2 regions of the Azospirillum sp. 11R-A genome follow, and region 2 is predicted to be linked to the other one. Evidence: riboswitches for the same ligand, from Rfam matches in the RefSeq annotation. Region 2 holds a riboswitch; the other holds the start of a gene.
The links. A riboswitch is a leader RNA that binds a small molecule or an ion and turns the genes downstream of it on or off. The one in region 2 is predicted to bind cobalamin.
Positions count from the first base shown of each region.

Region 1 (15,740 bases), on a different contig from region 2:
GAAGACGAAGGGGTCGCCGCCCTTCAGCCGCAGGACGCGGTGCCCCTCCTTCGCCAGCTCGATCAGGCGGCTGGTGATGTCGTCCTGATGGGCGGAGGGGCGGCCGCCGCGCTTTCCGGCGAACTCCAGCCTTGCCGACGGGCTGGCGAGCGCCATGATCCGTTCGTTGACGAGCGCGTCATGGACGATGACGTCGGCTTGCCTTAGACCTTGCAGCGCCAGCAGGGTGAGCAGGCCGGGGTCGCCGGGGCCGGACCCGGCCAGCCAGACGCTGCCGGGGGCGAAGGGAACCAGGACGCTTTCGGGAATGGACGACTCAAACGACATGAACGCGGACTCTGGCTCGGAGAAGACGGAAGGCGGTGCGGAGGATGCTACACCCTTGCGCCGCGGCTGGACGACGGGAACCTGCGCCACCGCCGCGGCGCGTGCGGCGGCGGATGCCCTGTTCGGCGGGGAGTTCCCCGACCCAGTGACGGTGACCCTGCCCGGCGGCCAGACCCCGGCCTTCGCCCTGGCGGTGACCGAACGGGGCGAGAGGGCGGACGGCTCGCCGGGCGAACTCCTGGGCGGACCCTGGGCCATGGCCGGCATAATCAAGGATGCCGGCGACGATCCCGACGTGACCCATGGCGCGCTGGTGCGGGCGCGGGTGTGGCGCGGTGCGCCCGGCAGCGGCGTGACTTTCCGTGCCGGTCCCGGCGTCGGCACCGTGACCCTGCCCGGCCTGCCTCTGCCGGTCGGCGAGCCGGCGATCAACCCGGTGCCGCGCCGCATGATCGCGCAGGCGGTGGGGGAGGCCGCCGCCGCCGCCGGCCAGCCGGCCGATCTGGTGGTCGAGGTCGGGGTGGAAAACGGCGAACTGCTCGCCAAGCGCACCATGAACGGGCGGCTCGGCATCCTCGGCGGGCTGTCGATCCTGGGAACGACGGGGATCGTCGTGCCCTATTCCTGCGCTGCCTGGATCGCCTCGATCCAGCGCGGAGTCGACGTGGCGCGGGCGGCCGGGCTGGGCCATGTCGCCGCCTGCACCGGCGATCTGTCGGAAAAGGCGGTGATGGCGCGCTATGGCCTGTCGGAACAGGCTCTGCTTGACATGGGTGATTTCGTCGGCGGCACGCTGAAATACCTGCGTCGGCACCCGATCTCGCGCCTGACGCTGTGTGGCGGCTTCGCCAAGTTCGGCAAGCTGGCGCGTGGGCTGATGGACTTGCACAGCAAGCGCAACAGTGTGGACTTCGAGTGGCTCGCGGAGCGGCTGGCCGATCTCGGCGCCGGGCCGGAGCTGGTCGCCCAGGCGCGCGGCGCCAACACCGCGGCGCAGGTGCTGGGCATGGCGGACGCCGCCGGCTTGGCCCTGGCCGACCATGTGGCGGAACTGGCGCGCCGCGCCGCGCAGGAGGTGCTGGAGGATGCGCCGGTCGCGGTCGAGGTGCTGGTCACCGACCGCCAGGGGCTCATCGTCGGCGAGGCTCACTCCCCCAGCCCCCGGTAGCGCCGCACATGGCTGCCGTCATAGAGCGCGCTGCACCGGAATTCCTCATGGCCCAGCGCCGGGCCGACCAGGATCAGCGCGGTCCGTTCCATCGGTGAGGCCGCGACCTGTGCCGCGATGTCGGCCAGCGTGCCGCGCAACACCCGCTCGTCCGGCCAGGTGGCGCGGTAGACCACCGCCGCCGGGCAGTCGGCGCCGTAGAGCGGGGTCAGCCGCTCCACCACCCGGTCGATGACGTGGATCGACAGGTGGACCGCCAGCGTCGCGCGCGAGGCGCCCAGCACCTCCAGCGTCTCGTTGGCCGGCATCGCCGAGGCGCGCCCCTCGGTGCGGGTCAGGATCAGCGTCTGGCTGACCTCCGGCAGGGTCAGTTCCCGCCCCAGCGCGGCCGACGCGGCGGCGAAGGCCGGCACGCCGGGGGTGATGGTGTAGGGGATGCCCAGCTCCCGCAGCGCGCGGGTCTGCTCGCCCAAGGCGCTGTAGACCGACAGGTCGCCGGAATGCAGCCGGGCGACATCCTGGCCGGCGGCATGGGCGGACTGGAACTCGGCGACGATCTCCTCCAGCGTCAGCGGCGCGGTGTCGACGATCCGCGCGCCGGCCGGCGCATGGGCGATGATCTCCTTCGGCACCAGCGAGCCGGCATAGAGACAGACCGGGCAGCGTGCGATCAGGTCACGGCCGCGCAGGGTCAGCAGGTCGGGAGCGCCCGGTCCGGCACCGATGAAATGGACGGTCATGAACGGGTCTCCAGCAGAGCGACGGCAGGCAAGGCGAGCGCCACGGTGGCGCGGGGGGTGGAGCGGCGCGGCAGCAGCAGGCGCGATCCCGGCCCGGCGGCGGCCAGTGCGGCCGCTTCCGCGACGGAGGCCAGCCCGACCGCGGCCAGCACGGTGGCAGAGCGGGTGTGGACGCGGTCCTGCGCCGCCAGCATCGCCTCCTCCTCGATGAAGCGCAGCGGCAGGCCGAGTGCGCGGGCGGCTTCGGCCAACCCCGCCTCGTCGGCCTTCATCGCCGGGGCGGCCAGCGCCGCCAGCTGGCGCGCGGCATCGGGCAGGGCCGCCTCGTCGAAAGCGGCGGCGACCAGATTGGCGATCTCCTCCCAACCGCAGCCGCGGCGGCAGCCCAGCCCGACAAAGACCGGGCCGAACAGCAGGGCATCAGGGGTCAGGCGGTCCATGTGCCCTCCCGATACGGCATTTCCGCATAAGGCTTTTCGGCCCGCCACAGCGTGACCGGCATCGACGCGCGCCAGCCGCGGAAGCCGCCGACCGCCGAGGCGCGGGCCACCGAAATCTGGGTCAGCTCGCCGCCCAGCCGCTTGTGCGCGTCGAACAGCACGGCCTCGCTTTCCAGCGTCACCGCATTTGCGGCGATCCGGCCGCCGGGGGGCAGGGCGTCCCAGCAGGCGGCCAGCAGGCCATCCGCGGTCAGCCCGCCGCCGATGAAGATGGCGTCCGGCCGCTCCAGACCCTCCAGTGCGGCCGGCGCCTTGCCGCGCGCCAGCGTCAGGCCGGGCACGCCGAAGGCGGCGACGTTGGTCAGGATGCGGGCGATGCGCTCCGGGTGATGCTCGACGGCGATGGCACGGTTGGCCGGATCGCGCAGCATCCATTCGATGCCGATGGAGCCCGACCCGGCGCCGACATCCCACAGCAGTTCCCCGCGGCGCGGCGCCAGGAAGGACAGGGTGACGGCGCGCACCTCGCGCTTGGTGATCTGGCCGTCATGCTCGAACCAGTCGTCGGGCAGGCCGGGCGCCAGCGGCAGGATGCGGGCGCCGGGCGCGGCAACGCAGTCGAGCGCTATGGTGTTGAGGTCGGCTGTGCGTTCGGCCGTCCAGGCGTCGGCGGTGGCTTCCAGCCGGGCCTCACGCGGGCCGCCCATCGCCTCCAGCACCGTCAGGCGCGAGGCGCCGAAGCCGCGGGCGCGCAGCAGGGCGGCCAGCTTGGCCGGGGTCGTTCCGTCCCAGGAAAGAAGCAGCAGTTTGGCATTGGGTTGCAGATGCGGAACGATCTGCTCCAGCGGGCGGCCGTGAACGGTCAGGCAGCGGCAGTCCTGCAACGGCCAGCCCTGCCGGGATGCGGCGAGGCTGAAGGCGGAAGCCGCCGGAATCACCATCGTTTCCCCAGCCGGAACGAGTCGCGACAGGGTAGCGCCCACCCCGTACCAGGACGGGTCGCCGCTCGCCAGCACGCAGACCCGCTGGCCGCGCATGCTGAGCAGGCTGGGGAAGGCGTCGGTCATCGGCGACGGCCAGGGCAGCCGTTCCTGCCCCGCAACGACCGGCACGAGATCGAGATGGCGGCTGCCGCCATGGAGGATGGCCGCGCTTTCCACCGCCGCGCGGGCCGCGGGCGACAAACCGTCCCAGCCATCTTCGCCGATGCCGACGATGCTGAGCCAGCGGGCCGTTCCCATGCTATCCATGGCGCCGATCCTGACGGGTGGGGAGGGGGAGTTGGTCAAGGCGCTGACGGTCAAGGTACTGATCCTGGGCGGCACGACGGAGGCGACGGCGCTGGCCAAGCGGCTGGCCGGCCACCCGCGCATCGACGCCCGCGTTTCGCTGGCCGGCCGCACGAAGAACCCGGTGCTGCCGCCGCTGCCGACACGCATCGGCGGCTTCGGCGGGGTGGAGGGGCTGGCCGAATACCTGCGTGCCGAGGGCATCGGGGCGGTGATCGATGCCACGCATCCCTTCGCCGACCAGATCTCCGCCAATGCCGCCGCGGCCTGTGCGCGGGGCGGTGTGCCGCTGCGTCTCCTGACCCGGCCGGCCTGGGCGGCGGGGGCGGGCGACCGCTGGATCGGCGTGCCGGACATGGCGGCTGCGGCGCTGGCCTTGCGCGGCCTGGGCGACACCGTGTTCCTGACCGTCGGCCGGCAGGAGGTCGCGGCCTTCGAGGCGGTGCCGGACAAGCGCTACCTGATCCGCGCCGTCGACCCGCCGGAGCCGATGCCGGCCCTGCCGCGCATGAGCCTGATCCTCGACCGCGGGCCGTTCACCGTCGAGGGCGAACTGGCGCTGATGCGGGGGGAGGGGGTGGAGGTGGTCGTCAGCAAGAACAGCGGCGGACGCGCCACCGACGCGAAGCTGGAGGCTGCACGTGCGTTGGGCGTGCCGGTGGTGATGGTCGAGCGGCCGTCCGGCAACGGCGTGGCGGAGCTGCACGACGTGGAGGACGCGGTGGGGTGGCTGGAAGGCATGTAAGGCGTGACTTTCCGAGAATCTACGCCGCGCGTCCCCCTCACCCAGCCCTCTCCCCGGGGGGGAGAGGGTTACTCGTGGTGGGTTGATCATTCGCTGCGGGTTGGTCGTCACACCCATCCTCACCCCCGGTAATGCCGGGGGGTGTAGACCCAGCGCCCGCCGTCCGCCCGCGCCACGAACCGCGTGTGCGAGGCGCCGATGATGACCAGCGTGCGCATGTCGGCCTGCTCCGCCCGCACCTCGCCCAGCGTCGTCACCGTCAGTTCCTCGTCGGGGCGGCCGACGGCGCGGCCCAGCACGATGGGCGTCTCGGGCGCGCGGATGTCGCGCAGGGCGTCGAAGGCGGCGCCCAGCTGCCAGGGCCGGGCCTTGGAGATCGGGTTGTAGAGCGCGATGACGAAATCCGCCTCCGCCGCCAGACGCAGGCGCCGCAGCACGACCTCCCACGGCTTCAGATTGTCGGACAGCGAGATGGCGCAGAAATCATGACCCAGCGGCGCGCCGGCCCGCGCGGCGGCGGCCTGCATGGCGGAAACCCCAGGATCGACCGAGAGATGCACCGCTCGCCACGCTTCGGGCGCGTCCGGATCGTCCAGCGCCTCGAAGATGGCGGCGGCCATGGCGAAGATGCCGGGATCGCCGCCCGACACCACGGCCACCCGCCGGCCCTGCGCCGCGAGATCGAGCGCGAAGCGGGCGCGGTCCAGCTCCACCCGGTTGTCGGAGGCGTGGCGCACCTGATCGCCCGGCGGCACGCGCTCGACATAGGGGAAATAGCCGACGAGATCGGTTGCCTCGGCCAGATCGCGCCGGGCCTGCGGCGTCAGCCAATCCTCGGGGCCGGGACCCAACCCCACCATTTTCAACCAGCCATTGCTCTCGGGGCCGCTCATCCGCGCTTGCCCTCGCCCGGAATGACGATCTGCGAGAAGTAGGGGGCGACGTCCGGCGCCTCCAGGAAGGGCATGAAGCGCTGCTCGTCCATGCTGGCGCGCTCGACATACCATGCCCGTTCGGCCAGCCCGGCGGCGGCGATGGCGCGGCGGACCTTCGGCAGGTTCTGGCCCAGCTTCATCACCACGCAGGCATCGGCGGCGGTCAACGCGCGGACCAGCGCCGCCTCGTCCAGCGTGCCGGGGATCACCGACAGCACGTCGTCGCGCAGCATCAGCGGGCGCGGCAGCAGCGAGGCGCTGCACACCATGCTGGTGACGCCGGGAATGACCTCCGCCTTGAAATGGCCGGACAGCCGCAGGAACAGGTGCATGAAGGAGCCGTAGAAGAACGGATCCCCTTCGTTCAGCGCCGCGACCGAACGGCCAGCGGCGAGATGCTCCGCGATGCGGTCTGCGGACTCGTCGAAGAAGGCCTCGATCTGGCGGCCATAGTCCGGGTGGGTCGGCGGCAGTTCCACCGTCACCGGATAGACCATCGGCAGCTCGATCTGGTCGGGCCTGATCGCCTGATCGGCGATGCGGCGGGCCTGCCCCCGCGTGCCGCGCTTGCAGAAATAGGCGACGACCGGGCAGGCGCCGATGGTGCGCACCGCTTTCAGCGTCATCAGCTCCGGATCGCCGGGGCCGACGCCGACACCGAACAGGGTGCCCGGAGTGGACGGATTGGGAATGGAAATATCGCCGCTCATTCGACGTCGCTCGCCAGCGCGTTGACGGCGGCGGCGGCCATGGCGCTGCCGCCGCGCCGGCCGCGGATCGCCAGATAAGGCACGCCGAAGGGATTTTCCGCCAGCGCCTCCTTGCTCTCCATCGCCCCGACGAAGCCGACGGGGAAGCCGAGGATCGCTGCCGGCTTCGGCGCGCCGGCCGCCAGCATTTCCAGCAGGTAGAACAGGGCGGTCGGCGCGTTGCCGATGGCGACCACCGAGCCGCCGAGCCGGTCGCCCCACAGGTCGAGCGCCGCGGCGGAACGGGTGTTGCCGATGGACTTCGCCAGATCGGGCACGGCGGCGTCGCGGAGCGTGCAGACCACGGCGTTGCCGGCCGGCAGGCGGGCGCGGGTCACGCCATGGGCGACCATTTCGCTGTCGCAAAGGATGGGCGCGCCGGCGCGCAGGGCCGTGCGGGCGGCGCTGCCGACATCTGAGGAGAACAGCAGATCCTGGGCCGCATCGACCATGCCGCAGGCGTGAATGACGCGCACCGCCACCGGCTTCAGGTCGTCCGGGATGGCGGTCAGGTCGGCCTCCGCCCGGATGGTGGCGAAGGACTGGCGGTAGATGGCCGCTCCGTCGCGGATATAGTCGTAGAGCGGCTCAGGCACCGGTGGACTCCTCGGTCAACAGATCCGCGACGCGGGCCACGGCGTCGGCGGGGGACAGGCCGGTGTACGGGGAAGCGTCACCGGGTTTTGCGTTCAGGGCGACGTCATACACCCCGTCGCGGGCGGTCAGGGTGACATCGGCGATGGCGGGATGGGCGCAGCCCTTGGCGCAGCCCGACACATGCACCATTCGCACCGGGTCCAGCAAGGGGCCTGCGCGCTCGGCGATGGCGAGCGCCGTCGCATGGGTGTCGGTGGTGCCGACGTCGCAGCCGCCCGCTCCGCTGCACGCCGTCAGCTTCAACCGGCGGTCGGTGTGGGACAGGATGGCGCCGTGCGCTTCGGCGATGCGTTCGGCGTCGGCGGAGGGGGCGACGAGGATGAGGGCGCGCCAGGGGGTGATGCGGATCTCGGCGCAGGCGGAGGCGAGGCCGGCGAGGGTGGTGGCGGTGAGGCGGCCGAAGGGGAAGGCGGTGGTGAGGAAGGCTGGCGCCCCCCCAACGCGGGATTCCTTCTCCCCCCCGGGGAGAAGGGTGGGATGAGGGGGTTCGGCGGAGCCGAAGACATCCATGAGGTGCGTCCCCCTCACCTTGATCCTCTCCCCGGGGGGGAGAGGAGAAATCAGCGGGGAGAAGCGCGTTACGAATGGCTCAGTACCGATTGCTCCCACCAACCCTGCCATGCGGCGTGGCGGTTCCGGCAACTCGGTGCGCAACTCCAGAAAGGCCCGCCCCAGCGCCGACGCCACATCCGCAACGTCCTTCGCCCGGCAAAGCCCCAGGGCTGCTGCCGTCGCCAGCGTCCCGCCCAAGCACACCCGGAAGCGTTCGCCATCCACCGCGTCGAAGCGTACGTCCGTACTGCTGTCCGCCAGATGACCGATGCCGCCGCCGCAGACCAGCCAGCCGAACTTCGGCGGCAGGCGGTGCAGAGCCGCATCCACCGCCAGCCGCGCATCCAGCGTACGCGCCACCCCCTGTACGTCCATCGGCGCGGTGCGGTCCAGCCCCGCGGTGGGGGAACACAGCACATTGCGGACCGCTTCGCTCGCAGCATCGCCGGAGACGTACCCCATGCCGCGTAGGGCTTCGGTCATCGGCTCCAGCCCGTCGGCAGCGATGCCGCGCAGTTGCAGGTTGCCGCGCTGGCTGAGGTCGATCAGGCCGTTGCCGTAACGACTTCCCATCTCCGCGATACGGCGTGCGTGATCGGCAGGCAGCACACCGGCTGGAACGCGGACGCGCAGCAAAAAGCCGTCGCCGACCTGCATCGGCGCCAGCACGCCGGGGCAGGCGCCGCGGCGGCGCGGCCGGGTGGCGACGGGCGTGGTCATGCGGCGCTCTCCCGGAGCTGGCGCAGATCCTCCGCGGTGGAGTTGCGGCGGGGATGCCACAGGCCGCGGTCGAGCGCCTCGCTCATGCGCGCCAGAATGTGCCGGGCAGCGGCAGGGTTGTCCTGCGACAGGAAGTCCCAGACCTCCGCATCCTCGACGTACGCGTCGAACAACTGGTCGAAATGGGCGGGACGTACGGCGTCGGTGGTGGCGGCGAAGGCGAACAGCGTGTCGACGCTTGCCGCCAGTTCCGCCGCCCCGCGATAACCATGGCGCATCATGCCCTGGATCCAGCGCGGGTTGGCCGCCCGGCCGCGCAGGGTGCGGGCGATCTCCTCCGCCAGGGTACGGACGGCGAGCCTGTCCGGATCGGCGCTGTCGAGATGGTAGAGCGCCGGTTCGGAGTCCTCCAGCGCGGCGGCCGCGGCGAAGCCGCCCTCGAACTGCATGAAGCCGTCGGTGGACAGCACGTCGTGCTCGCGCTGGTCCTGATGGTGGACCAGGGCGTCGGCACCGCCGACCCGGCGGCGGAACAGGGCCGGCAGCGGAACCCCCTCCAGCCCGGCGCCATAGGCGTGGCAGCCGCCCTCCAGATAGGCGGCGCCGAAATCGGCCCGTGCGGTCCAGTCGCCGCGCGCGATCATGCCGGACAGCGCCGTGCCGTAGATGCCGGGGGCGGCGCCGAAGATGCGGGCGGTGGCCCAGCGGCGGGCGTCCGCCGCCTCGGTGCCGGCTGCGGCGAGGCGCTGCTCCTCGGCCCGTGCGGTAGCGGCCAGCGGGTTGGTGTCGTCGGGCTCGTCCAGCCCGGCGACGGCGCGCACCGCCTGATCGAACAGGGCGATCTGCTGCGGGAAGACGTCGCGGAACAGGCCGGAGATGCGCAGCGTCACATCGACCCGCGGACGGCCCAGCACGCCGGCCGGCATGATCTCGTAGCCGGTGACGCGGCCGGAGCCGTGCTCCCAGATCGGGCGGACGCCGAGCAGGGCCAGCGCCTGGGCCAGCTCGTCGCCGCCGGTGCGCATGGCGGGGGTGCCCCAGCAATCGACCACCAGCCGGCGCGGCCAGTCGCCATGGTCCTGGAGATAGCGGGTGATCAACGCGTCGGTCGCCTGCCAGCCGAGAGTCCAGGCGGTCGGCGTCGGCACGCCGCGCGGGTCGAGCGCATAGAGGTTGCGGCCGGTCGGCAGCGTGTCGGCCCGGCCGCGCGCCGGCGACCCGCCGGGACCGGGGCGGACGAAGCGGCCGTCCAGCCCGTCGAGCAGCGCCTGCATCTCCGCCTCGCCGCAGGCATCGACGGCTTTGGCGACCGTCGCGGGATCGGCGGTGCGGGCAACGGCGGCGGTCAGCCGGTCGCGGCGCTCACCGGCCGGGCTGTGGCCGAAGACATGCAGGCCGTCGCGGATCTGCATCTCCTTGACGTCGCAGAGATGGGCGTCCAGCCGCGACAGGATGGCGTCGGGATCGTCATCGGGCCGCAAATTGCAGTCGGCGGCGACGCCGGACTTCCAGGCGAGGTCGAGGATGGTCTCGCGCAGCATGCCCAGCCGGCGCGGGTCGAGCCCGGTCGCCTGCGAATATTCGTCGATGGCGGTTTCCAGCGAAGCGAGATCGCCGTGGAGACCGGCCTCCACCGGCGGCGGGGTCAGATGGCCGATCAGCACGGCCCCCAGCCGGCGGCGAGCCTGCACCCCCTCGCCGGGGTTGTTGACGATGAAGGGATAGATCGTCGGCAGGGCGCCGCCGACGATCTCCGGCCAGCATTCCGCCGACAACGCGACCGCCTTGCCGGGCAGCCATTCCAGCGTGCCATGGGCGCCGATCTGTACCAGGGCGTGGATGCCGATGGCATGGCGAAGCCACAAATGGAAGGCGAGATAGCCATGGCTGGGCGGGGTGTCGGGGTCGTGGTGCTGGGCGGTGGTCAGGGGACCGTGGCCGCGGCTGGGCTGCACCGCCACGATGGCATTGCCGCAGGGCAGGGTGCGGAAAGCGAAGGCGCCGTCGCGGCAGGCCGGGTCGGCGGCGGGCTCGCCCCAGGTCTCGGCGATGCGGGCGCGCAAGCTCGGCGGGGCCAAGCGCAGATAGTCGGCGAGCGGCAGAGTCGCGGTGGGGGCGCCAGTGAGGGACTCCATAAGGCCGGCGCTGCCGTCCGGAATGGCGGACAGGCTGTAGCCCTCGGCGGACAGGCGCTGGAGCATCGCCACGGTGCTGGCCGGGCTGTCGAGGCCGACGGCATGGCCGATTCCGCCGCCGGGGCCGGGATAGTCGGACAGCACCAGCGCGACCCGCCGCTCCGCCCGCGGGGTGCGGGACAGGCGGACCCAGCTCGCCGCGAGGTCGGCGGTGAAGGCGACGCGGTCGGGGATCGGGCGCAGGGCCGGGGCGGCGAATTGCAGGTCGGGGTCGGGCTTCCCCGCCGTCTTGAAGGCGATGGCGCGGGCGATGATGCGGCCGTCCATCTCCGGCAGCACGACATTCATCGCGAGGTCGGACGGCGCCAGCCCGCGCGAGGACGCCTGCCAGCCGGCTTCCGGCGTGGTGGCGAGGATGGCTTGCAGAACCGGGCTGCCATTGGCCTCCAGCGGCGAACCGTCCTCGCGCGCCGCAGAGAAGGCGGTGGTGTTGACGACGACGACGGCGTTCTGCGCAATCACGCTGGCGCGCATCCAGGAGGCGCAGTCCGGCTCCTTCAGGCTGGCGACGAACAGCGGCCGGGGGGCGAGGCCGCGCGCGGCCAGTGCGTTGCACAGGGCATGAACCGGGGCGAGGTCGCCGGCCAGCAGGTGGGAGCGGTAGAACACCACCGCCGCGACCGGGGAGTCGGCGGCTATGGGGGCAGCGGCAGGGCCGGTCCAGCCGTCGTAAGCGCCGAAGCGCGGGACGGGAGCCGGGTCTTCATAGGACAGCGGCGTGCCGGCGAGCGTCGCGGCGCAGGCCAGCAGATGGCCGATGTTGGCCGGGCCGCCCTCGGTGAAATAGCGCCACAGCCGGTCGGCGGTGCCCGGCGGAACGGTGCCGTAGGCGGTCAGGTTCGGGTCGGGCTGTGCCTCTCCCGACAGGACGGCGAGCGGGATGCCGCGCTCGCGGCAGAGGGCGGACAGGCGGTCGAGGCCATAGCGCCAGTAACCGCTGCCGCCAAGCAGGCGCAGGACGACCAGCTTGGCCTTGGCGACGACGGTGTCGGCGTAGAGATCGACCGACAGCGGATGGCCGAGCCGGTTGAGGTTGGCGAGGCGCAGGCCGGGCAAGTGCTCACGTCCTGCCCGCCATGCGGCGGCGAGCGCGGTCAGGTCGCTGTCGGAAAAGGACAGCATGACGAGGTCGGCCGGCGTCTGCCCCAGATCTTCCGCCTGGGGGCCGGCGTCCAGTTCGTCCTGGCGGGCGGCAAGCAGGTGCATGATTTGATGTCCAGGGGCGTTTGCCCCCTCCCCCCCCCTCGAAAACGGCGGAGGTCAAGGAGGGGGCGGACGCCGCACTACTCTAGCTCTTACCCGAAACTCTTACCCGACAACCGCCCGCGTCACCGCATCGCGGTCCAGCCCGGTCTCGCCGATCACCACCAGACGGCTGCGGCGCTCTTCGCCCGGCTTCCACAGCCGGTCGTAGTGGGTCTGGATGCGGGTGCCCACACCCTGGACCAGCAGGCGCATCGGCTTGCCGGGCACGTCGATGAAGCCCTTCAGGCGCAGAACGCCATGCAGGCCGGCGACCTTTTCCAGCGTCATCGCCAGGGCGGCCGGATCGGGCTGCGCCGGCAGTTCCACCACGAAGCTGGTGAAGTCGTCGTGGTCGTGGCCCTCTTCGTCGTCATGGTGGCTGGGACGGTTGGCGAGATCGTCCTCCACCGCCGCACCGACACCGAGCAGGACCAGCGGGTCGACCGCACCCTGGGAGGCGCGGACCAGCTTGGCGTCGCGGCCGACCGTGTGCGCAAGGGCGCCGCGGATCAGCTCCTCGACACGGGCGAGGTCGCCGTCGGCCAGCAGATCGGTCTTGTTGACGACGATCAGGTCGGCGCAGAGCAGCTGGTCCTCGAACACCTCCTCGATCGGCGTCTCGTGATCGACGGTGCCGGCGGCGTCGCGCTGGGCCTCCAGCGCTGCGGGATCGGGGGCGAAGCGGCCCTCCGCGGCGGCCGAGGCGTCCACCACGGCGATGACGCCGTCGACCGTGACCCGGGTCTTGATCGCCGGCCAATTGAAAGCCTGGACCAGCGGCTTGGGCAAGGCGAGGCCGCTGGTCTCGATCACGATGTGCTCGGGCGGATCCGGGCGGGCCAGCAGCTTTTCGATGGCCGGGACGAAGTCGTCGGCGACGGTGCAGCACAGGCAGCCGTTCGCCAGTTCGATCACGTCGTCTTCGGTGCAGGTCGGGCTGCCGCAGGCGCGCAGGATGTCGCCGTCGATGCCGACATCGCCGAACTCGTTGATGATCAGCGCCAGCCGGCGGCCGTCGGCCTTTTCAAGCAGGCCGCGGATCAGCGTGGTCTTGCCGGCGCCGAGGAAACCGGTGATGACGGTCGCCGGAACCTTGCCGGCGGCCGTTTTCGCAAGAGCGGACATGGGACTGAGCCTCCTTAACGCGCGCCGGGCTGAACCCGCAGGGCCGGGCGCGATTCGGCCGGTTCGACCACGCCGCTCATCAACCAGCCGCAGACGGAGCCCAGGATCGCCCAGAACAGGGCGGCGGACCCGAGCGAGGCGGTGACGAAGCGGGCGGCCAGTTCCGGGGGAACGGCACCCTCGGCGCTTTCCGGATGGGGGGCGCCGATCAGATGGGGCAGCGCTGCGGCCAGAATGGCGACGGCGATGACCAGACGGTTGCGGGCGAAGGCGAGGGCGGCGATGCCGACGCCGGCACCGGCCGCGGCGGACAGCCACCAAAGCTGACGCAGCTCCAGCTCCGCCCCGGCCATGCCCGGCAGCTCCGGGGCCAGACCGAAGGAGGGGGCCAGCGAGACGGCGACGAAGCCGCCCATGCCCCAGACCAGCCCGCGGCGGGCATCGACCGGCCGTCCGGCCAGCAGGATCGCGGCCGCCAGCAGCAGCGCATAGGCGACGCCGGCGATCAGGTTGGCGGCGATGGTCAGGCCGATGCGCTGCATCGCCTCGTCCAGCGTGACCGGCACGCCTTCACCGACCTCGCGCACGGGGCCATGCTGGTGGCCTTCCGCGTGGCTGGCGGCCGGAGCTCCGGCCGGGGCGGCAGTCGTAGGAGCGGCGGCAGTTGCGGGAGGCGGGGTCACCACCTCGTATTTCTCGGCTTCGAGGATCAGCGGGACGGTGGTCGCCTGCTGAACGACGGAAGCGGCCGTGCCGGAGAGCACGCCCGCGACCAGAGCGGCTGTGAACAGCCGCCGGATCAGATCCATAACCCGCTGCTTAGTGGCAGGGGAACGCGAAGGAGTGGCGGGCGTCGTGCGCCGCGTCGTGGATCTGCTGCGGCTGGGCGAAGCCGACGCCGTACAGCAGGAAGCTGCCCAGCAGGATCGCGGCAAAGGCGGCGACCGCGGTCTGGGCGGCGCTGCGGGCCGCGGAGCCGGCGGCAGTGGTGTTGATCGAACGGGCGGTCATCGAAGGCATCCTTGTTCTCCCGCCACACCCGGCGGGGTTGGAAAAGGTCGGTCAAGTCCGCCGGCAGGTTTCCTGGCTCGCGGGTCGTCGCATCGCCGTCCGCCTTCCCGGCCGCGGAGGGCCAGTGGCATGATGGACGGGATGCTCGCCGCTTACAGTTGCGGGGGCAGCCGCGGCATTGGCGCTTCCGGGGATCCCGAAAAGCTCCGCACCGCATTCCCTATTATCCCCGCCGCCCGTCAGGACGGGCAGGGCACCGTTGGACGGCCACCATCGCAGTGCCGCGCCCGTTTGGCAAGCCCGCAATAAGGCGTCTGCCACACGGACGATCTTGCATGCCGACACTTTGGATGCTGTCATGTTTTGCAGACAGAGTGTCCAGGGATCCGACACTTTCCGGCGCTAAGCAGGGGGAGGGCAGGACGGGAGGGGCAGCGAACGCCTGAGAGAAACCCGCGGAGAAACAATGGGGCCGGCGGCCCGGCCGAAGCGGACCCGCATGTGGCACGCTTCGTGCGTACAACAATCGGTGAAACGTCCCGCCGCATGGCGGCCGCCGGGCATATGCTCGGAACATAAGGACGAACGGGAGGAGAATTCGCGACCGATGAACGCCGCACCGAACGACGACATCATCCTGGAAGCGCGCAATCTGACAAAGGAGTTCAAGGGCTTCGTGGCGGTGAAGGAGGTGAACCTTCAGGTTCGCCGCGGCACCATCCACGCGCTGATCGGCCCGAACGGCGCCGGCAAGAGCACGGTGTTCAACCTGCTGACCAAGTTCCTGACGCCGACGCGCGGCCAGATCCTCTACAAGGGCCGCGACATCACCCGCACCAAGCCGGCCGACATCGCGCTGATGGGKCTGGTCCGCTCCTTCCAGATCTCGGCCGTCTTCCCGCATCTGAGCGTGCTGGAGAATGTCCGCGTCGCGCTCCAGCGGCCGCTTGGCACCAGCTTCCATTTCTGGAAGTCCGAAKCGTCGCTCCACGACCTGCACGRCCGGGCKYTGGAACTGATCGAGGCGGTCAACCTSACCCCCTGGGCCGGCCATCTGGCGGCCGAGCTGCCCTATGGCCGCAAGCGCGCGCTGGAGATCGCCACCACGCTGGCGCTCGACCCGGAGGTGATGCTGCTCGACGAGCCGCTGGCCGGCATGGGCCATGAGGACATCGAGGGCACCGCAGCSCTGATCAAGCGCGTCGCCGCCGACCGCACCGTGCTGATGGTGGAGCACAACCTGTCGGTCGTCGCCCACCTGTCGGACACCATCACCGTGCTCCGCCGCGGCGAGATCCTGGCGGAGGGACCCTACGAGGTCGTCTCGAAGAACCCGCAGGTGATGGAAGCATATATGGGCACGGGGGGGACCGGACATGCCTGACGGCGCGATGACGAAAACAGCGATGCTGGAGATCGCCGACCTGCACGGCTTCTACGGCGAGAGCCATGTGCTGCACGGCGTCAGCCTGGAGGTGCGGCAGGGCGAGGTGGTGACGCTGCTGGGCCGCAACGGCGCCGGCAAGACCTCGACCATGCGCGCCATCATGGGCATCATGGGCAAGCGCACCGGCTCGATCCGCTTCCAGGGSMMSSAGYTGATCGGCATGGCGCAGCAYAARATCCCGCGSCTCGGCATCGGCTATGTGCCGGAGGAGCGCGGCATCTTCTCCTCSCTCAGCGTGGAYGAGAACCTGACGCTGCCGCCGGTGGTSAAGGAGGGCGGSATGACCGTCCCGCAGATCCAYGACCTGTTCCCCAACCTGAAGGGCCGYGGSWSSACYCAGGGCACGCGGCTGTCGGGCGGCGAGCAGCAGATGCTGGCCATCGCCCGCATCCTGC
Region 1 is NZ_JBCEBL010000039.1:811-16,550, reverse strand. It holds gene cobA (uroporphyrinogen-III C-methyltransferase) at 1-327, opposite strand, end outside; gene VH569_RS32205 (cobalt-precorrin-5B (C(1))-methyltransferase) at 326-1,495, shown strand; gene cobM (precorrin-4 C(11)-methyltransferase) at 1,474-2,235, opposite strand; gene VH569_RS32195 (cobalamin biosynthesis protein) at 2,232-2,675, opposite strand; gene cbiE (precorrin-6y C5,15-methyltransferase (decarboxylating) subunit CbiE) at 2,663-3,916, opposite strand; gene VH569_RS32185 (cobalt-precorrin-6A reductase) at 3,924-4,709, shown strand; gene cobJ (precorrin-3B C(17)-methyltransferase) at 4,829-5,602, opposite strand; gene VH569_RS32175 (precorrin-2 C(20)-methyltransferase) at 5,599-6,354, opposite strand; gene VH569_RS32170 (precorrin-8X methylmutase) at 6,351-6,989, opposite strand; gene cobG (precorrin-3B synthase) at 6,982-8,322, opposite strand; gene cobN (cobaltochelatase subunit CobN) at 8,319-11,723, opposite strand; gene cobW (cobalamin biosynthesis protein CobW) at 11,826-12,887, opposite strand; gene VH569_RS32150 (CbtA family protein) at 12,902-13,696, opposite strand; gene VH569_RS32145 (CbtB domain-containing protein) at 13,707-13,898, opposite strand; cobalamin riboswitch at 13,944-14,174, opposite strand; gene VH569_RS32140 (ABC transporter ATP-binding protein) at 14,506-15,282, shown strand; gene VH569_RS32135 (ABC transporter ATP-binding protein) at 15,275-15,740, shown strand, end outside.
Region 1: linked by a shared signal. The riboswitch ahead of VH569_RS32145 (CbtB domain-containing protein) and the one ahead of VH569_RS32090 (ABC transporter ATP-binding protein) in region 2 are both predicted to bind cobalamin.

Region 2 (15,740 bases):
TGTAGTTCCCGGCCCGGCTCCAGGATCCGCTGTAGCCCAGGCTAAGGCTGTCGGTGGCGACGGACGCCTTGGCGGCCCCCGTCACGCCACGGCCGTTGGACCGGTAGGAGGCCGACAGTTCGCCCTCGGTATGCACCGCCTCGCCCACCGGAGCGAAGACTGGAGGCGCGCTTTCGGCGGCGATGGTGCCGGCGATGCTGTCGCCGCCGGCGCTGACCGGCGTGATCCCGGCCAGCACTTCGATCTTGGACAGGCGCGTCGGCGTGATGGTGGACAGCGCCGGGTTCATCTGGTTGGGACAGGCGGGGGCAACGGGCGCGCCGTCGACCAGCACATTGACGCGGTCGGCGCCCAGCCCGTTCAGCGCCGGCAGGCTCGACACGCCGCCATTGCCGTAGAGGCTGACGCCGGGCAGGCCGCGCAGCAGGGCCGCGACGTCTCCGGTGGCGGGCCGGCGGGCGGCCAGCCTATCTCCGCCCAGGGCGGTGCCGGCGGCCAGGGCATCGTCCGGGCCTGCGATCACGGAAATCGCCGGAAGCGATTGGGCAAGCGGCGGGCCAAACGGCGGAACGGTCTGGGCGGACACAGCGGCGGGGAACAGTGCGGTGAGGGCAGCACCGGACAGCAGGGCGGCGCGCAGGGCGCCGGCCGCGGCGAAACGCAACATCATGAGATATCTCGATCTGAGGCCAGCCGAACACGGCCCCCGCGCCATCGGCGCGAAGGATGTGCAAGGCTGCGAACAGGGAAGGTCGGCAAGGGCGGATCGCCGCGCGGGACATCCCGCGCGGCGATCCCGCAATTCCGGCCTCAGACCGGTGGCGCGCGGGCCTGGAGGGTGGAGAGGAACCAGCCGGCGGCGATCACGTCGCCGGGCAAGACTTCCGGGCTGTGGCGCCCGACCGACGCGCGCGTCATCCGCAGATCCGGCGGCGGCATCGCCAATCCGCCGATCAGCGGACAGAGCGGGCAGGAACCGCCCGACATCAGCAGATCGCCTTGGAGCAGATCGCCTTGGCCCGAATCGTTCTGCGCCGAATCGCTCTCGTCGCCTGCCGGATCGCCTGCCATTCCGTGGTCGTCCATAACCACGGTCTTGAACCCATCCGGCGTGCAGATGACGATCCGGCTGCTCTTGGCCGCATTGGCGGATGCGATGACGGCGGGCATCCAGGCCCAGGCGACGACCTGCAACAGCAGCGCAATCGCACCGGCCGCAAGGCCGGCCCGTCGCGTGGGTCGCAGTCTGTCCTGGGTCCCGCTCATGCCGATCCGTGCGTCGATCCATCTTGCCCATCGCGCGTGCAATCGCACGCATTGGGTGCAGCACATTAGCCGAAGTGCCGCACTCGGGATCAGCGGCATTTTCCCGCAGGCCCCGGATTCGACGCCCAGATCCGACGGCGAACTTCTCCTTGCAGGTCGCACGACGACACGATATGTAACGTTATAACATTAAATTTCCGATGTGGACTCTTCGATGCTCTCGTTCGTTCGCAAAGCTTGACCGGGGGCGCCGCGTCGCTCATGAATGGTCCCGGTTCTGGTTCTTCCGGCGGTTCGCCGCCGGAAGCTAAGAGGGAACCCGGTGAGCCGCCGACCCTGCGAAGGGGTATGCGGTGAGGCCGGGGCTGCCCCCGCAACTGTGAGCGGCGAGCCGTACCGTCATTTCAAGCCACTGGCGCCCATCGGCGCTGGGAAGGCCCGACGGAACGGCGACGACCCGCAAGCCAGGAGACCTGCCAGCACCACAACGAAACGTCCTCGGGCGGGGTGTCCCGGTGGAACGCTTGCCATGCGTGTGCCCGGACTCCGCTCCGGTCGCGTCGCATGATCCGCAAGACGTCCGCCATGCCTCCCCGTCCGCAAAGACAGGAAGCACGGATGGCGTCAGCGCCCTTCCCCACAGAGGCATCGCTCCCTCCCCCAGCCATCGCGGTGGAACGGCTGGGCTGCCGGCTGGCCGGCCGCATGGTCCTGTCGGACATCGGCTTTTCGGTTCCCGGCGGAGAAATACTCGGCATTCTCGGGCCCAACGGCTCGGGCAAGACCACGCTGCTGCGCTGCCTCGCCGGCCTGCAACCCCCGTCCGCCGGCCGGGTCCTCATCGACGGCGACGATCCGCGCGCCCTGCGGCCGGTCGAACTGGCCCGCCGGCTGGCACTCCAGGCGCAGGATTCCACCGCCGCGCTCGGCCTCACCGTGCGCGACGTGGTCGGCATGGGACGGCTGGCCCACCGCCGCTCCCCTTTCGCCGGGGCCGGGTCGGAGGACCGCGCCATCGTCGAGGACGCCCTGGACCGACTGGAACTGTCCGGGCTGGCCGGGCGGGCGGTCGAACAGCTGTCGGGCGGCGAGCACCAGCGGGTGATGATCGCCCGCGCCCTGGCCCAGCGTCCGCGCATCCTGCTGCTCGACGAACCGACCAACCATTTGGACATCCACCACCGCTTCGCCGTGCTCGATCTCGTGCGCTCGCTCGGCATCACCGTGGTGGCGACGCTGCACGACATCGAGCTGGCAGCCCGCTGGTGCGACCGCCTCCTACTGCTGGCCGACGGACGGCTCCAGGCCGATGCCACGCCGGAGGACGCGCTGACCCCCGACCGGCTGACCGCCGTCTACCGCGTCGCTGCGGCGGTGGACCGCCGCCCCCAGGACGGCCGGCTGCGCATCGACCTGTCGCCCCTGACGGAGCCATCACGATGAGACGTTTTCTCCGCGGCGTTCCGCCTTTCACTCCGGTCTTCGCCATGGCCCTCGCCCTGCAAGCCGGCGGCGCCCTCGCCCAATCCTATCCGGTCGAGGTCGCCAACTGCTTCGAGACCGCCCGCTTCGCCGCAGCCCCGAAGCGGCTGATGGTCCACGACACCAACATGACGCAGACCATGCTGGACCTCGGCCTCGCCGGCCGGCTGGTCGCCGTTTCCGGCATCGAGGGGGTGGAGCACCGGCTGATCGCTCCGCCGGGCGTGGTCGCGGCGCTGCCCCGGCTGCCCGACCGCTCGCCGACACTGGAGGCGGTGCTGTCCGTCAATCCCGACTTCCTGTTCGCCGGCTGGAGCTATGGCTTCAACGAGGCGCGCGGCCTCACCCCGGCCCGGCTGGCGGAGATGGGCGTGGCGACCTACACGCTGCGGGAAAGCTGCATCCGCATCGGCCCGCGCGAGCCGATCGGCATGGACACGCTCTATGCCGATCTGCTGGCGCTGGGCGCCATCTTCGGCGTGACGGAGCGTGCCGAGGCCATGGTCGCCGATTTCCGCCGCCGGGTCGCCGCCGTCACCGAGCGTGTCGGCGGCGCCGCCGACCGGCCGCGCGTGATGTATTGCGACCAGTGCCACACCGACGCGGCCCCCTTGTCGGTCGGGCGCGAAGGGATGACCAGCCTGCTGATGGAGCTGGCCGGCGGGCGCAACATCTTCGACGACATCCCCGACAGCTATGTCCGGGTGAGCTGGGAGGAGATGGTGCGGCGCGATCCGCAATGGATCATCGTCAGCGCCCACCGGATCCCGGCCGAGGACACCATCCACCACATGACCTCGGCACCGCAGCTGGCCGACGTCGAGGCCGTGCGCAAACGGCAGTTCATCGTGCTGACCTATGCCGAGCAGACGCCCTCCAGCCGCAATGTCGAGGCGCTGGAGCGGATGGCGCGGACCCTGCACCCGGAGCGCTTCACGCCATGAACCGCTCCCGCCTGCTGGGCCTGTCGCTGCTGCTGGCCGCCGTGCTGACCCTGTCCGTGGTGGCCGCCGTCGGCTTCGGCGCCGCCCGCGTCCCCATCCCGAAGGTCTGGGCGGTCGTCATGCACGAGCTGTGGCCGGCACTGGCCCCGCCCGCCGACGCCAGCCGGGCCGAGCGCAATATCGTCTGGGAATTGCGGGTGCCGCGCGTTCTGCTGAGCGCGCTGGCCGGCGCCGGGCTGGCGGCGGTGGGGGCCGTGCTTCAGGTGCTGACGCGCAACCCGCTGGCCGACCCCTATCTGTTCGGCGTATCGGCCGGCGCCTCGGTGGGGGCGGTGACCGTTCTGCTCTATGCCGGCGCGGTCGCCGGAATGCTGGGTCTGCCTGGCTTAGGTTTGCCGGCCGCCGCCTTCCTCGGCGCGCTCGCGGCGATGCTGACCGTCTTCGCCGCGGCACGCGGGCGCGACGGCGTGGTGACCGGCGAAAGTCTGGTGCTGACCGGTGTCGCCGTCGCCTTCATCCTGCACGCCGTCACCAATGTCCTGATCGTCATGGCGACGGATCGCGGCGCCGACGCCGCGCTGTTCTGGATGATGGGCGGCTTCGGCACCGCGCGCTGGAGCGTGCTGCCCGTTCCGGCCGGTCTGGTCGTCGGCGGGCTGCTGTGGCTATGGCTGCGGGCAGAGACTGTCAACACGCTGGCCCTGGGCGACGATGCGGCCCGCTCGCTCGGCACCGATCCGGGCCGCCTGCGGCTGGAGCTTTTCCTCGTCACCGCCCTGATGACCGGGGCGCTGGTGTCGGCCTGCGGCGGCATCGGCTTCGTCGGGCTGGTGGTGCCCCACATCGCGCGGATGCTGGTCGGCGGACATTTGCGGGCACTGCTGCCGGTGGCAGCGCTGGGCGGGGCGCTGCTCCTGCTGTGGGTGGACGTCGTCGCCCGATCCCTGTTCGCCCCGCGCGAGATTCCGGTTGGCATCGTCACGGCACTGGTCGGCGGCACCTTCTTCCTGTGGCTCATGCGGCGGAGAGGCACGCCATGACGCAATCCCCGGCGAACCCGCCATCCAGGCGCGCCATCGTCCTTTACGGGCGCGCGTCCTTCGACCATGGGCAGACCCTGAAGGCGCTCGCATCGGCTCTGGCCGCCCGGCACGCGGCGCGCGGTGAAACTGTCACGGTGGCGACCGCTCATGCCGACCTGTCCGGCCCCGCATTGCCCGGCGTGCTTGCGGATCTGGAGCGGGACGGCGTGACCGAGGCCCTGGTCATTCCCGCCATGGTTCCGGCCGATCCCAGCCTGTCGGCGTGGCTGCCGGGCGCGCTCAGCCATTGGGCCATGACGACCGGCACCGCGATGGCCGGCACCGCGATGGCCGTCCGGCTGGCGCCGCCGGTGGAAAGCGCGCTCGACCTGCCCGCCGCCCTCGACCGCATCGCCCTCAGCTCCATCGCCGGCAAGCCGGCGGACGCCTCTGCACAGGATGTCCGCAAAACAGAGCCCAGCCTCGGCAAACCCGGCTGGTCGGCCATCCCCGAACATGGCCGGCAGCTCTTCGTCTGTGTCGGCGCCCGCTGCCTGCATCGCGGTGCCGAGCCGCTGTACCAGCATCTGCGCGCGGCGATGAAAGGGCACCGCGCCCTGAACGCCGGTCCGCGCCGGGCGATGTGCGCGCGGACGAGCTGCCTCTATCCCTGCAACCGCGGACCGCTGCTGGTCGTCCAGCCCGACGCCGTCTGGTACGGCGACCTGACGCCCGCGAAGATCGACCGCATCGTCGCCGGCCACCTGCTGTCCGACGCCCCGCCCGCCGCTGACATCCTCCACCGCAATCGCCCGGCGGAGCGGGCGGAGGACGACCCCATGGGGTGATCCGGCCTCCCTGATCTCCGGCCGTCCGATTTTTCCATCTCAACCGAACGGCGCCGTCCACCCAGCACCCCGCACTCCCGTCAGCCGCGAAGCACCGACTTCGCGGAATGCCGTCCCTCGTCCTTTTCCATCCTGAGGAATTGTCCATGCTTCCTGCCTATCCTGCCCGCATCATCTCCGGCCGACACAATCGCCAGCGCTCCGGTTCGCTGGCGACGCTGCTCCTGGTCGCCGCTTCCTTCGGACCCGCAACGGCCGGAGCGGCCGAAACCGAACCGCCGGTCACTCTGGACCCGGTCACCGTCACCGGCCGGGCGGCGGACGCTGCCGCCGGGCTGTCGCTCGACCGGCCGAACACCGGCGGCAGCCGCCTCGGCCTGACGCCGCTGGAAACCCCGGCCAGCGTCGAGGTAATCGATGGCCGGACCATCCGCGACCGCGGCCAGACCAGCGTGACGGAGGCCGTCACCCAGAACGCCACCGGCTTCACCTCGCTGGCGGCTCCCGGCAACGGCGGATCGTCGCTGGCGACGCGCGGCTTCGCCGGCCACGGCTCGGTGATGCAGCTCTATGACGGGACGCGGCTCTATGTCGGGTCGGGCACCGTCACCTTCCCGTTCGACGCCTGGTCGGCCGAACGCATCGAGGTGCTGCGCGGTCCGGCCTCCGTCCTCTATGGCGAGGGCGCCATCGGCGGCGTGGTCAATGTGGTGCCCAAGCGCCCGACCACCGATTTCCACAACGAGGCGACCGTCGCCATCGGCACCGACGGCACCCGGCGCGCCGCCTTCGGCAGCGGTGGTCCGGTCGGGGAAAAGCTGTCCTACCGGCTGGACGCCAGCGGCAACCGCTCCAACGGCTGGGTGGATCGCGGCGACACGAAGACTCTCGCGCTATCGGGCGCGGTGAAGCTCCAGGCGACACCGGATCTCGCCGTCACCCTGTCCAACGATTATGGCGACCAGCAGCCGCAGGAGTATTTCGGAACCCCGCTGATCGCGGGCAGCCTCGACCGCGCGCTGCGGCACCGCAACTTCAACGTGGCCGACAGCGACATCCGCTATCGCGACAACTGGACCCAGCTGAAGACCGAATGGGCGGTGTCAGACGCGCTGACCCTGCGCAACACCGCCTACCACCTGACCAGCCACCGCCACTGGAAGGATGTGGAGAGCTACGCCTGGAATGCCGCCACCCGGAGCATCCAGCGCAGCAGCTACATCGAGATCTACCACGACCAGCGGCAGGTCGGCGACCGCTTCGACGCGACCTGGCGCAACAGCGTCTTCGGCATGAAGAACGAGATGGTCGGCGGCTTCGACCTGAACCGGATCGAATTCAAGCACACCAACAATTCGCCCTATGGCGGGTCGAGCACGGTCGATCCGTTCGACCCGGCGCCCGGCCTGTTCCTCAACAGCGCCGGCACCTCCCCGCGCAGCCGGTCGCGCACCCGCCAATATTCCCTGTTCGCCGAGGACCGGCTGGCGGTGACGCCGCAGCTGTCGCTGGTCGGCGGCATCCGCTACGACGCCCCCACCGTCGAACGCTGGGATCTGGTGGCGGGAACCGCCTACAGCAAGGACTTCCGCGCCACAAGCTGGCGGACCGGCGCGGTGTACGAGGTCGTTCCCGGTCTGGCCCTCTATGGCCAGTACGCCACCGCGGTCGACCCGGTCGGCAATCTGATCTCGCTGTCGCCGACGCAGAAGGACTTCGACCTGTCCACCGGCCGGCAGATCGAGATCGGCATCAAGCAATCCTTCCTCGAAGGGCGTGGCGAGTGGACGCTGGCCGCCTACCGCATCGTCAAGGACAAGCTGCTGACCACCGACCCCAACCAGCCGGCGGTGACGGTGCAGGTCGGGCAGCAATCCTCGCGCGGGCTGGAGGCGTCCCTGTCGCTCGGCCTGTGGGAAGGCGTGCGGGTGGACATGAACGGCGCGCTGCTGCGGGCGAAATACGACGACTTCACCCAGACGGTGTCGGGCCGCGCTGTGTCCTACGCCGGCAACGTGCCGACCGGCGTGCCGGAGCGCACCGCCAATGTCTGGGCGAACTGGGCCTTCCTGCCGGGCTGGGAGGTGCGGGCCGGCGTGCAGTATGTCGGCAAGACCTATGCCGACGCCGCCAACACCAGCGTCCGGCCCTCCTACACCGTGGTCAATGCCGGGCTGGATTACCGGCCGACCGACAACACCAAGCTCAGCCTGCGCGCCTTCAACCTGTTCGACGAGGTCTATGCCGTGGCCGGAAGCACCGGCAGCTGGGTGCTCGGCCGTCCGCGCTTGGCGGAGCTGGCCTTCTCGATGACCTTCTGACCCCTCGGCATTCCGCCCGGTCCGATCGCCGGAACCGGGCGTCCCCTGCCCGTCACGCCCTGCGGTGCAGACCACGGGGCACGCACACGCGCATGCCGGCATCGCCGACCGGCAGCACATCCACCTCCGCGCCATAGACCTCGCGCATCATCTCCGCGGTGATCACGTCCGCCGGCGGGCCGAAACGGGCGAGCCGGCCATCGTGCAGCAGGGCCACGCTGTCGGCGACGGCGAAGGCATGCTCGGGATGGTGGGTGGAGAAGACGACCGCAAGACCTCCCTCGTCGGCCAGCCGGCGCACCTGCTCCAGCACCCGCAGCTGGTTGCCGAAATCGAGGCTGGCGGTCGGTTCGTCCAGCACCAGCACGCGCGGCGCCTGGGCCAGCGCCCGTGCGATCAGCGCCAGTTGCCGCTCGCCGCCGCTGATGCGCAGCCAGTCCCGCCCGGCCAGATGGGCGATCCCAAGACGGTCCAGCGCAGCCCCGGCGGCATCATGGTCGCCGGCGGACGGGGCGGCGAACGGGCCGCGGTGGGCTGTGCGGCCCATCAGAACCATCTCGCCGACGCTGAAGGGAAACTGCCCGGCGCCGGCCTGCGGCACATAGCCGAAGGCCAGCGCGCGGCGGCGCGGGTTCCAGCCGCCGACATCCTCGCCATCGACCAGGATGCGGCCGCCATGCGGGGGGAGCAGGCCGAGGATCGTCTTGAACAGCGTCGTCTTGCCGCCACCGTTGGGGCCGAGCAGACAGAGAACCTGCCCGGCCGCCACGGCGAACCCGACGGCGGCGCCGATGGTCCGCTCGCCATGGCCGAAGGCCAGGTCCTCGACGGCAAGCCGTGCGCTCATAACCAGCCCCGGCGGCCGAAGGCCAGCAGCCAGAGGAACACCGGCGTGCCGATCACCGCGGTCAGGACCCCCAGCGGCAGCTCGACCCGGCCGATCCCGCGCGCCAGCGTGTCCACCGCCAGCAGATAGGCCGCCCCCAGCAGCACGGCGGTGGGCAGCAGGCGCACGAACGCCGGCCCGACCATCAGCCGGGCGAGATGCGGCACCAGCAGCCCCACCCAGCCGACGATGCCGGCGACGGAAACGGCGGCGGCGGTCATCAGCGTCGTCGCCGCGATGACCACGGCACGGACGATGCGCACCGACACGCCGAGCGAGGTGGCCTCCTCATCGCCCAGCGTCATCACATCCAGCCGCCAGCGCAGCAGCACCAGCGGAACCAGCGCCACCGCCACCGGCGGCGCCAGTGCGGCAAGATCGGCGCGGTTGACCGCCGACAGGCTGCCGAGCAGCCAGAAGGTGATGGCCGGCAGCTGGTTGTACGGGTCGGCAAGATACTTGAGCAGGGCGACGCCCGATCCCAGCAGGGCGCCGATGACCACCCCGCCCAGCACGAGGACCAGCACCGGATCCCGCCCGCGCACGACGGAGGCGAGCCCATAGACCGCCGCCACCGCCACCAGCCCCCCGGCGAAGGCAAGCCCCTGGATGGCGATCACCGGAAGCGAGGCGAAGATGCCGAGCACCGCGCCCAGCGCCGCCCCCGACGAGACCCCCAGTATGTCCGGCGAGACCAGCGGGTTGCGGAACAGCCCCTGGTAGGCGGCACCCGACGCGGCGAGCCCGGCGCCGATCAGCATGGCGGCGAGCACGCGCGGCCCGCGGATTTCCCAGATCACCGTCTCCACCGTGCGCGGGACACTCATCGAAGCTCCCGTCGCCTTCGCCCAAAGGAGTGCCGCGATTTCGCCCGGCGACACGGGGAATGCGCCGACATGGAAGGCGACGAGTACAGCCGCCAGCAGCACGGCGGCGACACCCCCCAGCACCAGGGCGAAAGGCATCTCACCCCGGCGGGCGCGAACCGGCGAGGAGGTCGTCGATCTGCCGGTCGTCCGGTGCTCGGTGGTAGAAGAGGGCATAGAAGCGTCGCGTCTCCTCACGCAGGTCTTCCGGGAAAATGTCAGGGTACAACACCTTGCCGAGCCAGCGCAGACCGAGCAGCCGGTTGGCGGAGGGCGGCGAATCGACCCAGGTGAAGGGCAGTCCCGGCGACAGGTAGACACGCCGTTCGCGCACCGCCTTGACGCCCTGCCACAGCGGGTCGGTCCACACGCTGTCGTAAAAGCCGCGGTCGATGGTGACGATGGCATCGGGCTGCCACGCCAGCACCTGCTCCATGGAAACATTGACGATGCCGCCGTCGCCCAGCGCTTCGGCAGCGACGTTGCGCACCCCGGCGACGTCGAGCGCCTCGACATTGATCGAGCCGCGGATGCCGGTCTGCAACCCGCGCGGTCCCCGCGCCATATAGACCTTCAGCCGCCGGTCCGTGGGAATGCTCTCCATGCGCCGGCGCACCTCGGCCAGCGTTTCCTCGGCGTAGCGGGCCAGCCTTTCCCCATGCTCCGGCACGCCGAGCAGCCTGCCCACGGTCCGGAAGGTCCCGGCCGATTCCGCCAGCCGCCCGTCGATCAGCACGGTCGGCACGCCGATCTGCTCCTGAACGCGATCCGCGAGCGACACGAAGGTCGGAGCCGTGCTGCCGATGTCGAGGACGATGTCCGGCCGGGCGCCGACGACCGCTTCCAGGTTGACGGTGTTGCCGCGCCCGGTCAGCCGCCCCAGTTCCGGCAGATCGGCGAATCCTTCCGGCAGGAACGGACGCTCCGGAGGACTGATGGCGCGGGTCCAGCCCAGCAGCTTCTCGGGCGCCAGCATGTAGACGATGACCGAGGCAGGCGGACCGGCGGGAAACACCCGCTCGACGCGGGGCGGCAGGGCGACCCGACGACCGGCCGAATCGACGACCGACTCCTGCGCCGCAGCAATGGGCTGGGCAATGGGTTGTGTGGCACAGACTCCAGGAAAGAGCCCGAAGCTCAGCCAAAGCACGGCAAGCCGGGGGCGAAATGGTTTGGCACGACCGGGCCGCATGATCGCTCCGGATGGTGGACATGTGTCGGCCCAAGACGATGGGGGCTCGTCGCCCCGTCGTCCATAGGCCAATGGAGTTGAGCGGTGGCGGCCCGCTCTTTCCCGACACGATCACCCAGGCGACGGTGACGGGTAAAGCCATCCAGCGTGACGCTGGCGGTTCCATCCTTCGTCCATGCGATGGACCCGCCGGACGACCCCAATGCCGCCCCGGCGCTGAGCGACGAGGACGCCAAGGACCAGCTCCGCTCGATGATCCCGGCGCCGCCGGACGACGATTGACGGGGCCGGGCCGCGTTCCGGATGGCCGGTTGCCTCTGCGGATTCAGAACGGTCCGATCACGCTGCACCCGCCGCCTTCTCGGCCTGCGGTTTGCCGGGCACAGGCCGTTCATCGTGATCGGGTTCGGAATGGCCGATGACCCGGACGATGTCCGGCCAGCGGCTGCGCAGATCGCGTTCCAGGGCGTCGATTGCATCGTGCACCGCCACCACGGTGGTGCCGGGCGCCACATGGCTGTGGAAAGTCACGACCAGACCGGCGGCGCTGCGGCGAACCCGCAGATTGTGGATGTCCCGCAACGGACCGGCCATCGGAAGGGATGCGGAGAGATGCGCCCCGATGGCCCGCAGCAGGTCGGGTTCGGCATCCACCCCGGTCAGGCCATTCTCCTGCAACGGCTCGATATGGCTTTCGACCTCGATGTCCGTGCCCAGTTCCTCCCGGATCGAATCCTCCAGCCGCGAGGACAGCGCATGCGCCGCCTCGACCGGCAGCGAGCCGTCGACCTCCAGGTCGAAACCGACCGCAAGGCGCCCGTTCACCCGCTGGACGGTGACATGGTGGACGGCCAGCCCCAGCCCGGCGGCGCGCACCGCCACCCGGTCCATCACCGTCTCGTCGTCGAGCGCCAGCGGATGGGTGGCGACGGTCACCTCGGCCTCGGGCATCTCGGCCTGGACGGCCCCGATTGCCCGCTCGCGGAGCGCTGCCGCGGCGTCGAGCGTCAGGGTCCGTCCGACCAGAAGGTCGAGGTCGACGAACAGCACGCTGCCGGCCGGGCGGACCCGCACGCGCTGGACCCCGGCGATGCCCGGCATATCCCTCACCACCGCCTCGACCCGCTCCGCGGTGCCGGCCGGTGCCGCATCGATCAGCGTGTCGATGGTCCGCCGGCCGAGTTGATAGCCGGCATGGCAGACGAAGACCGACACGCCGATGGCCGCCAGCGCATCGCCCTTGGGATAGCCCAGCCACACCAGCCCTAGCCCGACCAGCACGACCGCCGAACTCAGGATGTCGGAGGAAAAATGCAGCGCGTCGGCTTCCAGCGCCTGGCTGCGGGTTTCCTTGGCGACACGCGACAGTTCGCGTGCACGGTAGGCGTCGACGGCGATGCAGACCACCACCACCGCGACCGACCACCAGGTCGCCTCGACCTCGACCCCGCCGTCGATCAGCCGGCGAACCGCCTCGTAGGCGATCCAGGCGCTGGTCAGGAACAGCAGCCCGGTCTCCGCCAATGCAGCGACGCTTTCGATCTTGCCGTGGCCGTAGGGGTGCCCGGCATCCGCCGGCTTGTCGCTGATCCGCACGGCGAACCACGTCATCACCGTGGCACCCAGGTCGAGCAGGCTGTGCAGCCCTTCCGACAACAGTCCGAGGCTGCCGGTGGACAGCCCGACGCCGAACTTGCCGACCGTCATCGCCCCGCTGGCCAGGATGGAGCCGAGCGCCACGGTTTCCTTTTCACTGCTCATTCTCGTCTCCCCCGGGGGCGTCGGCGCATAGAAGCCCGGCTGGCGAGGAGCGTCACCATGGTGCTCCTCTGATCGGTTCGAAGACGACGGGCCGCGGGTGAACCTCTGCAAGAGATCAGTCCGCGAACGGCGTCCTCAAGAGTATGGGAGTAGATCGACTTCTGGGGCTGTCCATCTCTTGCCTTTTCGATCCGGCCACCGGCCCGGCCGGTCGGGCGGACAGGATCGATCATGCGGTGGCGATGTCGCCCCTCTACTCCCCCGGCCGCGCAAGATCAAGAGCGGGAGCGCCCGTTCCTTCGCTCTTCATAAAAGCGACACGGTCAAATTTTGCCGGCGGCGACAAGGACTGCGATGGCTCTTGATGCTATACTGTATAGCGTCTGAATTTTAAAATCAGTTCATGAAGATGTATTCATTCGCGGCCGATGTTCTCCTCCGGCGAAAGTGACGGCATTGGCCGAACAGCACACGCAGATGGAAGCTCGACGATCCAGTTCGCCACGCCTGCCTGGTGCCTCAATGCCTGCTATCGTCCGAGGTTCTCAGCATGCCGCTCGACAGCGAGTTCGGCGCGTTGTCCACACTGGTCAAGATCGTCTTCGTCGATCTTCTGCTGAGTGGCGACAATGCCGTGGTCATCGCACTTGCCTGCCGTGGGTTGCCACCGTTGCAGGCGCGCTAGGCCCTGTTGTTCGGCACCGGGGCAGCCATTCTCCTGCGTGTCGTGCTGGCGGCGCTTGCCACCGTGCTGTTGTACGTCCCGTTCCTCAAGCTGGCGGGCGGTGGCTTCATCGACGTTAGCAGGCCGCGGAAAGGCTTTGCTTGGGCGGGCGGTCGTGATTCTTTCCGGCCGTTGAGAATGCGACCGACGAGGGGACGCTGCGGGGCTCGGACGAACGCAGCGATGGTCTTTTCAGCTACGTAAGCTGCGAGGTGCGGGTTCCGGCCAATCACCCGCTACGAGCGATCCGGGCCATCGTGGATGAAGCGCTGGAGATGATGTCGCCGGCCTTCGAGGGTCTGTACTCCAAGATCGGGCGGCCGTCGATCCCGCCGGAGAAGCTGCTGCGGGCGCTGCTGCCCCAGGCTTTCTGCTCGGTGCGCTCGGAACGCCGGCTGATGGAGCAGCTAGACTACAACCTGCTGTTCCGCCTCGATCGCCGTCACATGATATTCATGAATCCGCAATGATCCCACGCCTTCCGAGGTAATAATTTGACACGGTTGGAACAGGTGGGATCCAGGCGGTCATCAATGGAAGCATCCACTGATAACGACGTACTTGATGTAATCGAAGATGACGGCCAGATCGGTGACGTGGCGACAGGGCGGGCATGGCGTCTGTTGCTGGTCGATGATGACGATATCGTTCATGCATCGACCAAGTACTCGCTTCACGATCTGGAAATCCTTGGTCGCCGACTGGAGCTGACCCATGCGAAATCCGCTGAGGAAGCCTATGCCATTTTGCGGGAGGATAGCGATTTCGCCGTCGTTCTTCTTGATGTCGTGATGGAGACGCCGGATGCCGGATTGAAGCTGGTCCGCATCATCCGGGAGGAACTGAAGCTGACCGCAGTGCGGATCATCCTCCGCACCGGCCAGCCGGGCTACGCGCCGGAATTGGCGGTGATCCGCGATTACGACATCGACGATTACAGAACGAAGTCGGAGATGACGCGCAACCGGCTGCTGACATCGCTTTTCACGGCCTTGCGCGCCTACAGCCATATCCACGCGCTGGAACTGAGCCGCAAGGGATTGGAGCGGATCATCGCAGCCTCGGCAGGGCTGTTCCGCCGCAGTTCCCTGCGCTCCTTCTGCGAGGGTATCCTGCTGCAACTCAGCGGCCTTCTCGATGTCGAGGCGAACGGTTTCGTCCTCGCCCGTGTCGCACCATCGACGGCAGCCAGGATCGGCGATGGCGGGGAACCGCTCATCCTGGCGGCGGCCGGTCCCTTCCTTCATCTGTCGGGCACACGTCTCAGCCATGTTGAAGACGAGCCGCTGCGCACCCTGATCGCTTCGGCACTGGAAGAAAAACGAAGCGTCTACCTGGACGGCGTCACGGTGCTCTATATTCCCGGCCAGTCCGGGGACGATCTCGCCATCTATGTCGCAACCGGCCGGGAGATCGGGCCGGACGTCCGGCGTCTGTTGGAAGTCTTCTGCTCCAATGTGGCACTCGGCTTCGACAATGTTTCCCTGCTCGACGATGTGCGGTCGCTCGCCTACTACGACACGCTGACGGGGTTGCCCAACCGCACCCTGTTCCTGGAAGAGATCGGCAAGCGGATCGCACGCCAGTCCGCATCGAGCGGCGTGCTGACGGTCCTTCTCCTCGACCTCGACCATTTCCAGTCGGTGAACGACGGTCTCGGGCATGAGACAGGCGACCGGCTGCTGCTGGCGGTTGCCAACCGTCTGTGCTCGGTGTTCAGCGACCAGCATGCAGTCAGCCGGATCGCCAGCGACATGTTCGGAGTGCTGGTCTCGCTGAAACAGCCGCTCGATCACCGGGATCTGGTCCGGGCAATCGAACTGTGCTTCGTCGATCCCTTCACGATCAACGGGCACCCCATCGATATCCGCATATCGGGCGGCTATGTCCTGGCCGACGACCTGAAACCGGACGTCCATCGGTTGGTCCGCCGGGCGGGGATGGCGTTGAAGGGAGCCAAGCGCGGTGGACGTGGCCGCATCCTGCGGTTCGACCAGGCGATGGAGGAGGAACTGAGCGGGCGGCTCTCGCTGGTCAGCCGCCTTGCCGAGGCACAGGCCAACGGACAATTCTCGCTTGTCTACCAGCCGCAGATCGCCCTGTCGGACGGGATCGCCTTCGGCAGCGAGGCCCTGCTGCGCTGGCAGCTGCCGGAAGGAACCTGGGTCAGGCCCGACCAGTTCATCCCGGTCGCCGAGGATGCCGGCCATATCCTCAGCCTCGGCGAGTGGGTTCTGCGGCAGGCCTGCCTGCATCAGGTCCACTGGCGCGACGGTGCTGTCGGTCGGCTTCGCATGGCAGTCAACGTCTCGGTGCGGCAGTTGCGGGATGGAAGCTTCGTCCGCAGCGCCGGCCGCATCCTCTCCGCCTGCAACGCCGAGCCGCGCGACATCGAACTGGAGATCACCGAAAGCCACGCCATGGAGAA
Region 2 is NZ_JBCEBL010000038.1:46,707-62,446, reverse strand. It holds gene VH569_RS32100 (TonB-dependent receptor) at 1-670, opposite strand, end outside; gene VH569_RS32095 (DUF2946 family protein) at 811-1,266, opposite strand; cobalamin riboswitch at 1,528-1,761, shown strand; gene VH569_RS32090 (ABC transporter ATP-binding protein) at 1,885-2,709, shown strand; gene VH569_RS32085 (ABC transporter substrate-binding protein) at 2,706-3,692, shown strand; gene VH569_RS32080 (FecCD family ABC transporter permease) at 3,689-4,732, shown strand; gene VH569_RS32075 ((2Fe-2S) ferredoxin domain-containing protein) at 4,729-5,562, shown strand; gene VH569_RS32070 (TonB-dependent receptor) at 5,709-7,883, shown strand; gene VH569_RS32065 (ABC transporter ATP-binding protein) at 7,936-8,730, opposite strand; gene VH569_RS32060 (FecCD family ABC transporter permease) at 8,727-9,734, opposite strand; gene VH569_RS32055 (iron ABC transporter substrate-binding protein) at 9,736-10,827, opposite strand; gene VH569_RS32050 (hypothetical protein) at 10,975-11,109, shown strand; gene VH569_RS32045 (cation-efflux pump) at 11,167-12,588, opposite strand; gene VH569_RS32040 (hypothetical protein) at 13,139-13,273, shown strand; partial or broken gene VH569_RS32035 (transposase) at 13,471-13,743, shown strand; gene VH569_RS32030 (hypothetical protein) at 13,843-14,028, opposite strand; gene VH569_RS32025 (putative bifunctional diguanylate cyclase/phosphodiesterase) at 14,059-15,740, shown strand, end outside.